DNA from 4 places in the Paenibacillus sp. FSL P2-0121 genome. Region 4 is predicted to be linked to each of the others. Evidence: predicted binding sites of a transcription regulator. Region 4 holds the regulator's gene; each other region holds the start of a gene.

Region 1 (3,204 bases), 1.1 Mb from region 4:
TAATTCTTACATTCGGTGAAGACGTGGCAGCCTCCTCAACACGCATATATCCACGGATAATCCACGGCTGTCGGCCAATCTCTGCATAAAACCATCCCAGCTCAACAGCCAGAAAAGCGAGAGGGGCGCTCAGTGCGATGATGCGAAGCATCCACTTGTTAAGCTCATTACGCTTTTTCCAGAACACAAACAGAAAATATAGAAACGAAATCGCGAGCAGAGTAAATCCAATTCCGACCATTAAATCAAACAGATAATGAACGAGAAGCGGTGGCCATTCTTCCTTGGGGAATTCCTCGAGCCCCGTCACCTCTGCATTAAAGTCTCCAAAGGCCAGGAAGCTGAGCAGCTTCGGCAGATGAAGAGCCCCTAGAACTTCATGCTCTGCATTCAGCCATCCCAATAGTACCAAATCCACACTGCTGCTCGTCTCAAAATGCCACTCTGCCGCTGCAAGCTTCTCTGGCTGATGCTCGGCCAAAAACTTGGCAGACACATCACCGGCTAACGTGTTCAGCAAACCGAATAGTAAAACGACCGCCATCATTAGATTTAAAGATTTTTTGTGGTATGCGGACACACCTTTTCTCAGCATCGCGAAGGCTGCAATCCCGGCTAACAAGGCAGCTCCAGTCAAATAGGCCGAGCTTAATACATGGAACACTTTGGAGAACGTCGCCGTATTCAGCATCGCTTGCACCGGGTTAATCGCTGTGAATTGGCCTGCTTCCATGACAAAGCCTTCAGGCTGGTTCATGAATCCGTTCACCGTCGTAATAAAAACGGCAGACATGCCTGCCCCGGCGACAATCGGTATCGTCAGCAGCCAATGGATATACGGATTTTTGAACCGACCCCACGTATACAAATAAATGCCCAAGAAGATAGCTTCAAAGAAGAACGCGAACACCTCCATGAATAACGGAAGTGCAATGACATTCCCAGCCAGTTTCATAAAATTCGGCCATACCAGGGCCAGCTGTAGTGAAATCGCTGTACCGGTCACGACACCAACCGCCACAGAAATGACAAATCCTCGAGACCACCGCTTTGCCATAAGTGTATAATGGGGGTCCTTCTTCCGAATCCCGATAAACTCTGCTATAGCGATCATTAGCGGTATACCGACGCCAATCGTCGCAAAAATAACGTGGAACCCGAGAGTCAAGCCTGTCACCAGCCTGCTCCATAGCACCGTATCAATTGCCATTCTTTACTGCTCCCTTCAAAACACTGTTCATTTTTCTATGATTAGGCCTGCTAACTGTTGGCTGCATTCAATATCAGGTTTAGCAAGGTTCAGCGACATCGTTGCCTGTTCGTTTTAGTATGACGTTCATCGTTCTTTGCTATGTAAAAAGAGAAAAAATTCACAAAGCAAGAGTTGGCGAGCCCGATTTATCTGATACTGAGCAGTCAAAATTATAATGTGACCCAATAATTAAAATCATCTTATCTTAAATTGCAAGTAATTCAATCACAGATATCTCTTAATCCCTAAACGTTCAAGAAAGGGTCAAATCTTTCTGACAACTCAGTGAATAACACAAAAAGTACCCGAAGGAGCTATTGATTGATTAGTGCATATGTGATGTCACAAGTTCCCTCCTACTTCGATGCTGGCAAAAAAACGATATTTTCTCATTTTGAGCCATAATATATCCCCCTTTTGCAACAAAAAACACTGACTCAAATCATCAGTGTTTTTTGAATTAAAGCTAATGTCATCTTCGTCATGACAAATCTTGATCTGCCAATATCATTTAGTACGACCGTAGAAAAAAGAATACCCATCTGACTTCCCAAGCTTAGTCGTCTCCGTTCCGTCCACTAGCTTGACCGCTTTCAGCAACGATACAATTTGCGTATGCATTAGCTTTGCATCAAATTTGTCCATCTCTCTGTTGTCACTTTCCACGAGCAGATAGTCGGGCATTGGAATGAAACCAATCACCGGTATCCCTGCTTCAAATAAGGGCTGACTCTCTCCAAACTCAAACTTGTTATGTCCACGCAATAATACAGTACGTGTGCTATCTGTCTTTTCAATAGCCTTCAGCCAAATGGCTGCCATCATTTCATTGCCCGCATAGGTATATTCTGTACTTATTTGTCCAGTTGGACCATAGTGACCCGTATCATCGTCCTTCCACTCCATGCTGCCTAAATGCTCAACCGTAATTCCAGCTACAGCTTTTAAATGGCCATTCTTGCCATCCCACAGCTCTCGATGCCCCTCCATCCAGGTAGAAGTCGCCTGAGAGGACCCTTTGAACTCCGGCAATCTAAAATGCCCTGTCACAAAAGCAAATATCATCGTACGTTCCGGCTGCTCCTGCTGTAAGTAACGAATCATAGACAGCATGCCCACAGCGCCATTCTCCTCCACCACATTTATCCCATCCGTATGAGTATTTACGATAATTGCTTCGTCTTTATTCTTACCGTCAATTTTCACATAAAAGGATTCTGTTGGGGCATCTTTTTGTATTACCGCTTCTAAAATAACCGTACCTTCTTTATGCTCCTGAGCTGCCCTGATAACCTTTTGCCCTTCCGTTTCATTCACCCAGATCGCAGGGATTCCAGCATAATCGGTGGTAAAAGGCACATATTGCTCTTCAACCTTATCGTCAGATACCCCTTTCCAGACTAAAACAACAGCTTTTACGCCCATTTCCTTCGCTTGCTCCAATTTAGCTTCTTTTAATGCTGTAGTGAGGACCAGATCGCCTTCATTTGGGGCAATTTGGTTGTCCATTGGAGATGAAGCCCGCATATTCATAACGATCCCACTTGGAAAATTTCTGAAATTCTCAATTTCAATGACAGCAATTTTTCCGCTGGCCTGGCCATATTCACCACGCTTCGTATACACCAGCTCCCCAGTTACACCTTTTTCGTCAGTTTCCCCGGAATAGGGAAAAGCTGAAGAGACATGAATTGCCTGCTGATCAATCATTAAAGCACTGTTCTTTTCTTCCCATCGGTCAAAAGTATAGCGATCACGAAATACTTGCAGCCCCATATCCGTTACCTGTTGCTCCAGCCAAGCAATAAACTGATTGTGACCCTCAGAGCCGGTTGTACGGCTTCCAAAAGAATTCATTACTTCAATATCTTTGAGCATCACTGCTGCAGAATCCAAATTGCGTTCATCGATCGTCACTGTCGTATCAGCAGCTAATGCTACAGGTGTTGTAA
Region 2 (3,204 bases), 3.1 Mb from region 4:
TTATAGTATCTATTATCTACTTATTTTGCTTTTATGAATTCAGCAGATTTGATCCCAGCTTGACGGCCGAAAATAATGATTTCTGCAACAGAGTTGCCGCCAATCCGGTTTTGTCCGTGTAAGCCGCCTGTAACTTCACCTGCTGCAAACAGACCAGGAATAGCTTCACCATCTTTATTCAGAACTTCTGTGTTCGTATTGATCTTCACCCCACCCATGGTGTAGTGAATCCCAGGAGCAATTTTAATAGCGTAGAAAGGACCAGTGGACAGGTCATTGTCCATTCCTGTAGTTCTGCCAAATTCGGCATCCTTTTTATTCTTAACGGCGCTGTTCCAAGTATCAAGCGTTGTTGCCAGCTTATCCTCTGGAACACCGATTTCTTTGGCCAAAGCTTCGATGGAATCCGCCTGAATCACGAAGCCCATTTTGTCATATTGTTCAATAGCCTTCACACGGGATTTAACACCGGAATCAAAGACCAGCGTAGCCGCTTTTTCAGGCAGTGTATTGATGGAAGCCGTTACTTTATCACGGGTATCCAATTCGTTGGTGAAGCGTGTGCCTTCACTGGAAACAAGGATAGCGCCTTCCCCACGAACAGCTTCGCCGATGAGGTAGGATTTTTCTTGCTGCACAGTCGGGTGAACTTGGATTTGATCCATATCGACGGTTGTGCCGCCGAGTTTCTCAATCATCTTGATGCCGTCTCCGGTACTGCCGATTTGGTTAGTAGTAACGTAGCCCTCCAAGTCAGGTCTTACTTCGGAGATCAAATCCATATTGGCACCGAATCCGCCAGTGGTTACAACGACAGCATCTGCCGTAATTGTTTTTTCCTCTGTTTGGTTAAAGAGGACCTTGACGCCATTTACTTTGCCATCTTTTTCAGTGATTTCTTTGACATCAGCATTCACGAAAAGAGGGATTTCTTTCTCTTGTACGTTTTTCACTAAACCTTTGACAAGGTATTGTCCCACAGCAGAGCCATCTTCAGGACGGTGTGTACGTTTTTCGTTCATGCCGCCTGTAATGGTGATATTGTTCAAGCGGATTCCGATGGAATCCAGCCAATCGATCGCACTCGCGGAATTATCAACGAAGAAACGAAGCATTTCTTTGTCGTTAGTGTCATGGCCACCTTTTAATGACTCTTCATAAAATAAATCATTGCTGTCTTCAATGTTTTGTTCTTTTTGGAATTTCGTTTCAGAAGCGTTCATTCCCGAAGAGGATTTGGTTGTGTTCCCGCCGGCAACCGGCATTTTTTCCAAAATAACAGGGTTCATGCCTTTCTCTTTGGCCTCAAGCGCCGCGGACATTCCCGCACCACCCGCACCGACAATGATGATATCATATTTATCTTTTAATTGATCGAATGGTGTGTAGCTTGCTTCAGATGCCCCGGAGACGGCTTCAACTTCTTTTTTCTCGTTGTTATTACTCTTGCTCTCGTTCACCTTGTCGTTTCCATTACCGCAACCTGCGGTAACGAGCATGACAGAGAGGACGAGACTCAGAGCACCAGCTGCTTTCTTTTTCATTGTTAACCCTCCACTTTTATATTTCTCTATTAAGATGTACCAAAAGAACCCGACAAAAAAGAAAGGAAGTATCAGAGGGAGTTGGAAGTGGAGAAGCGCGCGCGTCGCTGTTATACTCCTAACTTCAAATCTTCTACGGTTACGTCCACAGTTTCCATCGTTATTCTCTTTAGTTCATCTTCTTATTAAGTATACCATCAATCATGACTATTAGTGAAAGTTTTCACAAATTATACAAGTCGTCTATTCTAACATAGGGTAACGAAATATTGAGCAGATTAGGCGGAAAATGGACCATAAACCATATAACTAGAAGATTTGGCGTGAGATTTTCTCACTGTAGAAGTGGTAACTGTCACGGATTAGTAAAGCGGTTTTTGTTCTTCTGGATTTTTAAATGGTAAAATGAGAGTATTGCCTACTAGTCAATCCGGAAAGACTAACATGAGACATAGAAACAAATTCTAATTAATAGGTGAGAATATGGAATTTAATAATGTAATAAAAGAAACAGTAAAAGAAGATAACTATAAAGTATTTGCTTTACTAAGCCGCTATTTGAATAATACCCCCGACTTTATTAACAAAGAAGAAATTGAAGAAATCGTAAACTGTGGTGTATCTTATGAATACGCTTTTGGCTTAATGCTGGCTGCTGCTTTTGGGATGGATACGGTTGATAATGTTGATGATAAGGAATTGTTCAACCAATATTTTAGCAATATGCTTCATAAGCTTGATGCAAATGAATATTATGACAATCCATATTATAAAAATATCAAGATACCTACTATAAAGATTAATAATAGTGAATTAAAATATGAAAAATATAAACCTTTTGAAGGTTTTGTTTGCAATGATATCATCCGGACAGAAGTGGGAAGACAAATTCCTCAGGTTGGCTTTTTTCAAACTGAATTCATGTTCCCGGCCGTATTGGAGAATGATAGAATCTGGATGACGATTACGCCAAATGAAATAGAAACAATGAAAGAAGCTGTTGATAAAGCGTTTGGGAATGTTCTTACATTTGGGCTTGGACTTGGCTATTATGCTTATATGGTTTCTGAAAAAGTTAATGTTGAAAGCATAACGGTTGTTGAAAAAAATCAAGATGTCATTGATTTATTTAATAAATATGTACTGCCACAATTCAGTAATGCTCACAAGATCAGGCTTATCCAAGCAGATGCTTTCGAATATGCAGAACAACATATGTCTAAGGAAAAATATGATTTTGTATTTACGGATTTATGGCATGATGTTTCTGATGGAATGGACATGTATTTAAAAATGAAAAAGTTTGAAAAGAAAAGCCCGGATACTGTATTTATGTACTGGATAGAACAATCTATTTTATGTTATTTGTAATTTTGAGTTGCGTTAATCTGTTGTAGCTGACTCCGAAAGGAAGAACCCATTTTTGAAAACTCCTATATCTATCATAAATTGGCTAGAGCACAACGAAATCATGAACGACTTATTAAATCAGGAAGACAGCTTAACTGCGCATACAATGGATCAAGGATTTGAAGCTGAGGTCATGAGGATTAATTCTGATCAAGAGAGCTATGTACTGAAAACATGGAATAAGGAATCCAGACCGGATGTCCAGTTTCAATATCGTTTATTGGATGTTCTATCCGAACGAGGAGTAGCC
Region 3 (3,204 bases), 2.3 Mb from region 4:
CACCGGGCCGTTGCAATAATGCGCCTACACATTCTCCACCTTCAGTGATGAGATCGATAACATAATGATCATCCCAGACCTCAATATTCTCATGTTCGGCTACCTGTTCCGCCAATGCACGAACAATCTCATAACCTGTAGCATCCCCATTAGCATGTAAAATACGGCGGTGGCTGTGCGCACCTTCCTGAGTCAAAGCCAGTACCCCATCTTCCTTATCAAACAGAGTTCCTAAGCGAATTAACTCATGAACGCCTTCCGGCCCTTCATTAACAAGTGCATCGACAGCTGTTGAGGAGCAAAGACCTGCTCCGGCCATTAAGGTATCCTGCCGGTGGTAAGCAGGGGAATCATCCTCAGCTATAACAGCTGCGATCCCCCCCTGTGCATAGCGAGTATTACTTTCCATTACTGATTTCTTTGTGATCATTATGACACGCCGATCTTCACTGGCTTTAATAGCTGTGAATAACCCGGCAATCCCTGAACCAATAACAATACAATCTGTCTTTACCGTAGGAATATCCCGAAGATCAAAATCAACCAAATATTGTGGAATCATGACCGCTTTTCACCTGTTTCAACGAAAGAGTAGCGCATGCTACCGGACTTGTAGCATGCGCTCTAGGGATGTTCTGGCTTTGTCGGCGACAGCAGGCGGTACATAGATTTGTGGCTTCATCGTCTCCAGGCATTTCACCAGTTTTTTTAGATTATTAACTTTCATATTAGGACAAACAAGAAATTTGGTAGCAAAATGGAATTCTTTATCTGGACTATCCTTACGAAGCTGATATCCGGTACCATCTTCCGTTCCAACGATAAATTGCTTACGATCCGATTTCCGGCAATACTCCAGAATTGATGTAGTGCTGCCTACATAGTCACCCATGGCGACTACTTCAGGACGACACTCTGGATGAACTACAAATTCCGCATCTGGATATTTTGCTCTCATTTCTACTACATCTTTGACGGTCAACATGTCGTGAGTGTTGCAATAGCCTTCCCAAATAATCAGCTTCTTGCCCGTCTGATCTTGTACATATTGACCAAGATTCTTATCTGGGACCCAAATAATCTCTTCGGCGTCAAGGGATTCGATTACTTTCACAGCATTAGCAGAGGTACAACAAATATCGGTTTCTGCTTTAATCTCGGCGGACGAGTTGATATAAGTGACTACTTTAGCATTTGGATGTTGAGCTTTTAGCTTACGCAAACCGTCTACATTGACCATATCTGCCATTGGACAGCCTGCACGTTCATCAGGAATAAGGACGGTTTTGTTCGGGGCTAGAATTTTTGCACTTTCCCCCATGAAATGAACACCGCAGAATACAATAACTTCTGCATCTGTCTCTGCAGCCTTCTGAGCGAGTAAAAAAGAGTCGCCCCGGAAATCGGCAACCTCCTGAATTTCATCACGTTGATAATAATGAGCTAAAATGATTGCGTTTCGTTCCTTTTTAAGCTGTTCAAGACGTATACGAAGTTCTCGATTCTGTTCCTGCTTGCGCTCAAGCGCCAGAGCTTCCACCGATTGTTCTCCCCCTTAAATCCTCGCGGCTTTTCGCCGACATGATGTTATCAAATGGCATGCGCCATCATGGTGAAAAAATGAACATGCTGATATAAATAGTAAGTAATATTAATCACTAATGTACACAACGTTCCAGCCCCTGTCAATGTAACTGGACAGGCTTTAAGGCATAGAATCCCTTAAAAATTAAAATAAAAAATCCGGAGAACAGTTACGTTCTCCGGATAAATTTACATCATATGAATGGTGGACCCAATTAGGTAAGGCTAGTGCCCCCACCTTTATTGTCATCGTCAGAACCGTCATTACCCTCAGAATCAGGGTTATTCGGGATATCCTTCGACAGGTCAGGAAGTGTGGACTGTTCATCCTCAGGCTTGCCTTGAATGCGAACTCGCACATCACCGATATTGTCGATGACAGGCTCGCCAACTTCATGGGCAACACCTTCGCCACCCTCTGGTTTACCATCCTCGGAAAGGAATCCTTGTTCAATCAGTTGTGTGATCTGATCAAGCTCAAGTGTTTCTTTCTCAAGTAATGTATTGGCAATCAAGTGCATTTCTTTGGAGTGTTTGATCAACAGATCTTTACAACGTTCGTAACTCGAAGTAATAAAGTTCTGCATTTCCTGATCAATCTCATAAGCAATGGAGTCACTGTAATTCTGTTCATGCCCAATATCACGACCCAAGAATACTTGACCTTGAGAAGATCCGAACTGCATAGGTCCAAGCTTATCGCTCATACCGTACTCCATAATCATGGCACGCACGATGCGCGTAGCCTGTTGGAAGTCACTGTATGCACCCGTACCGATCTCACCAATAAACAATTCTTCAGCAACACGTCCACCAAGTAATCCAGTAACCTTATCCAAAAGCTCCTGCTTGGTAACGATCATCCGATCTTCCTTCGGAAGCATAATAACATATCCGCCTGCACGTCCGCGTGGGATAATAGTAACTTTATGCACCATATCGGCGTGCTCAAGGAAGTAACCTGCAATAGTATGGCCTGCTTCATGATAAGCTACAATACGTTTCTCGCGGTCACTGATCACACGGCTGCGTTTCTCAGTACCTACGATAACACGGTCAATAGCTTCATCCACTTCAATCATGGAAATATCTTTACGGTTACGACGTGCAGCTAGCAAAGCTGCCTCATTCAGCAGATTCTCCAGATCAGCACCTGTGAATCCGGTTGTGCGTTTAGCAACAACATCCAGTCTTACATCTTTCGTAAGCGGTTTGTTACGAGCGTGAACCTTAAGTACAGCTTCACGGCCTTTCACATCAGGACGGTCAACCGTAATTTGACGGTCAAAACGTCCTGGACGAAGCAATGCCGGATCAAGTATATCAGCGCGGTTAGTCGCCGCTACAATAATAATGCCTTCGTTACCACCGAATCCATCCATCTCAACCAGCAATTGGTTAAGCGTCTGTTCACGCTCGTCATGTCCGCCACCAAGACCGGCGCCACGCTGACGACCCACAGCATCAATTTCATCAATGAAGATAATACATGGAGCATTCTTCTTAGCATTCTCGAACAAATCACGTACCCGAGAAGCACCGACACCCACGAACATTTCCACAAAGTCAGAACCGGAAATACTAAAGAAAGGAACGCCAGCTTCACCTGCTACCGCACGG
Region 4 (3,204 bases):
TTCCTCATCCAGGGTTAAGCATTGTCCATGCTTGATGACCTGTTTACCATTCACCCACACATGCTCAACATCCTTAGCGCTAGCAGAGTAAACTGCATGAGACAACAGATCTGTGTGTGGCAGCAAATGCGGCTGATCGATATCAATAGCAATGAAATCTGCTTTCATCCCTACAGCAAGTCTGCCTACATTATTTAAAAAGATGGACTGCGCGCCATATTCTGTAGCCATACGCAGAGCCTCTGGAGCTGGAACAGCCGTTGGATCACCGCTGACACCCTTATGAATGAGAGCTGCAAGCCGCATCTCTTCAAACATATCCAAGTTATTGTTGCTTGCCGCGCCATCCGTGCCAAGAGACACCTTCACACCAGCTTTTAGAAGATCAGTAACCCGAGCCACTCCGCTAGCCAGCTTCAAATTACTGCCCGGATTATGAGATACACCCACATTATGGCGAGCCAAGATCTCAATCTCTTCATCATTTAAATGAACACCATGTGCAACTATCGAGGGACGTGTGAACATTCCAAGCTTCTCTAAGTGAGCTACAGGACGCAACCCGTAATCCGCCACATTTTGTTCCACTTCACGTTTCGTTTCGGACATATGCGTATGCATCGGTAAATCCAGATCATGCGCTGCCTGCACGAACTTAACCAGGAAGTCAGGAGGGCAAGTATAAGGGGCGTGTGGCGAGATCATAGTAGTAATTCTACCGTCAGCCTTTCCATGCCAGTTACGGGCAAAAGAAATCGCTTCCGCAAGCTTGTGATTCTGTATATCCTCTGGACATAACCCGATCACACCACGCATCAATACGGAACGGATACCTGATAACTCAGCTACCTCGGCTACTCGGTCCATATGATCATACATATCGAGGAAGGTCGTAGTTCCACCCTTCAGCATTTCCAATACAGATAAGGAGGTTCCCCAGTATACATCATCACCGGTGAACTTTTCCTCCATTGGCCACATCTTCTCCTGAAGCCACACTTGTAGCGCTAAATCATCTCCATATCCACGCAGCAAAGACATCGCCGCATGACCATGTGTGTTTACAAGTCCAGGCATGAACAGCAGACGGCTGCCATCAACCACTTGCACTCCAGCTTCCATCTGAGGCTCTTCTTTTCCTATGTAAGTGATTAAATCATCTTCAATAGTCATATATCCACTCAGAACCGGCTCATCCGTTCCCGGAGTCAGAAAATACCCGCCCTTAATTATCGTTTTATTGTTGTTCATGTTCACTTTCTTCCTTTCCATCCCGCAAGTAATAAGCAAGACTTTGCAGATCAGTTGTAAAATCAGCTGCATGCACCCGGATATTCGGTGGTGTCTTCAGAATCACAGGGGCAAAGTTCAAAATCGCTTCAATCCCAGAAGAAATGAGGATATCTGCTACATTTTGAGCTTCTGAATCAGGTACGGTAATAATGGCAATGCGAATACCTTGCTCACGAATTGTGCTGCCTAGTTCATCCATCGGTTGCACAGTAAGGGAGTTGATCTTACGTCCAACCTTAGGAGCGTACGAATCAAATATAGCCGTGATTTTCATAGTATCTTTGAGATATGCATTGTAATTAGACAAGGCATGTCCGAGATTACCTGCTCCAACTAAAGCTACATTAAGCTGTTGATCCAGCTTCAGGATATGACGGATTTTCTCAATAAGATACGTTACATCATAGCCGATACCTTTTCTGCCGAAGTCACCAAAATATGCTAAATCCTTACGAATCTGTGCGGGATTAAGATCAAGCTTTTGCCCAAGTTCCTGAGAGGAAACTGTTAATATTTCGCGATTCTGGAGATCATTCAAAAAACGCAAGTACACAGGTAGTCTGCGAACAACGGCTTCTGATATTTTATCCGATTTCATATTTTTCCTCCTAAAAATAGTAATGTTCTTGTGAAAATCCATATTCAAACGTCTACCTCTCCTTATTAAGGACGGTACTGTAACACACCGCCCTTAAGGATAAGGAGGAGCTAAACTGAAGACGAGCGTTTTAAGAAGCGCCGCCATCCTCTAGCCATTCCGCTATGCGAGGGACCATTTGATCAGTAAGCATATGCTCCATTTTGGGACCAGGCAATGAATAAAGGAAATACTTCCCGTAATGAGATTCAATAACCCTTGTATCATAAACAATAACTATTCCACGATCCTGCGCCGTGCGAACCAATCTTCCGAATCCCTGCTTAAAACGAATAACCGCTTGAGGAACAGATAATTTCATGAACGGATTCTTCTTCTGGGCCTGCAATAACTCCGACTTCGCTTCCGCCAACGGGTGATTCGGTGGTTGAAACGGAAGTCTCACGATGGCCAGGCAAGTCAGTGCTTCACCTGGAATATCTACACCTTCCCAGAAGCTGCTCGTCCCCAGCAATACGGATGCTGCACTGTCCTGAAAGCGGCGGATCAACTTGCTCCGGCTGCCACCTTCCACGCCTTGACCAAGCACCGTAATCTCTTGTGAGGCCAAAGCCTCTTTAAGCGGATCATATACCTGACGCAGCATTTTATAAGAAGTAAACAGAACCAGCATCCGCCCACGTGTTGTTTTAGCAGCTTCCGATAATGACTGTACGAGTGTATCGACAAATCGAGCATCGCCCACACTCCCCTTCACACTAGGAAAATCACGCGGTATAACTAGCAGTGCCTGCTCGCGATATTTAAAGGGAGATGGAAGGAGTGAGGTCATTAGACGTCCCTCTTCTGCAGCTTCGTTAAGTCCGAGATTATCAATCATAAATTGAAAAGATTTATCTACAGATAGCGTCGCCGAGGTAAGCACGATGCTTTTTTTCTTATCGAAGAACAACTCTTTAAGCTGGCTGCTAACATCCACAGGGACGGCATACAGCTGTAGGGATTTGCTACGGTAATTTCCATTTGCCTCCAGCCAATATACTACATTATCGTCATTCAGCCCCATAAAGAATCTTACTTGCTCACGTATGGAAGCCAAATCTTTAAATAAACCGCTAATATCAGTAACAAGGCTGTCTGCTGAGGATTGGCTTTCCTGGTCACGCATCTCGTTAAGCATTTTATCACCCTTACGGATGATGTCGCTTAACGTCAGATTCATAGTGTTCTCTAGCGCAACCAATTCATCCCAATCCTTCGGCTTACGGGCGGGAAGCAACCGCATAACCAGTTGTCCCGCTTCTCCTGCCCCT

What was found. Region 4 encodes Rex, which represses fermentation and respiration genes when NADH is low (regulators of the CRP and FNR family bind a similar motif). Its sites were predicted from a motif close to TTGTGAAATATTTCACAA; they were not measured.
Region 1: MKY54_RS16260 (cytochrome ubiquinol oxidase subunit I) is a predicted target of Rex. The motif match lies at 1,359-1,376, and genes of this name have one in related genera.
Region 2: MKY54_RS03740 (flavocytochrome c) is a predicted target of Rex. The motif match lies at 1,756-1,773, and genes of this name have one in related genera.
Region 3: nadA (quinolinate synthase NadA) is a predicted target of Rex. The motif match lies at 1,611-1,628, and genes of this name have one in related genera.

The regions. Positions count from the first base shown of each region.
Region 1 covers NZ_CP150245.1:3,673,104-3,676,307, reverse strand. Annotated here, with positions in the region: gene MKY54_RS16260 (cytochrome ubiquinol oxidase subunit I) at 1-1,210, opposite strand, end outside; gene MKY54_RS16255 (hypothetical protein) at 1,760-3,204, opposite strand, start outside.
Region 2 covers NZ_CP150245.1:869,221-872,424, forward strand. Annotated here, with positions in the region: gene MKY54_RS03740 (flavocytochrome c) at 21-1,544, opposite strand; gene MKY54_RS03745 (hypothetical protein) at 2,028-2,915, shown strand; gene MKY54_RS03750 (aminoglycoside phosphotransferase family protein) at 3,016-3,204, shown strand, end outside.
Region 3 covers NZ_CP150245.1:73,279-76,482, reverse strand. Annotated here, with positions in the region: gene nadB (L-aspartate oxidase) at 1-562, opposite strand, end outside; gene nadA (quinolinate synthase NadA) at 602-1,540, opposite strand; gene ftsH (ATP-dependent zinc metalloprotease FtsH) at 1,800-3,204, opposite strand, start outside.
Region 4 covers NZ_CP150245.1:4,731,566-4,734,769, forward strand. Annotated here, with positions in the region: gene MKY54_RS20985 (amidohydrolase) at 1-1,251, opposite strand, end outside; gene MKY54_RS20990 (redox-sensing transcriptional repressor Rex) at 1,238-1,891, opposite strand; gene dinG (ATP-dependent DNA helicase DinG) at 2,022-3,204, opposite strand, start outside.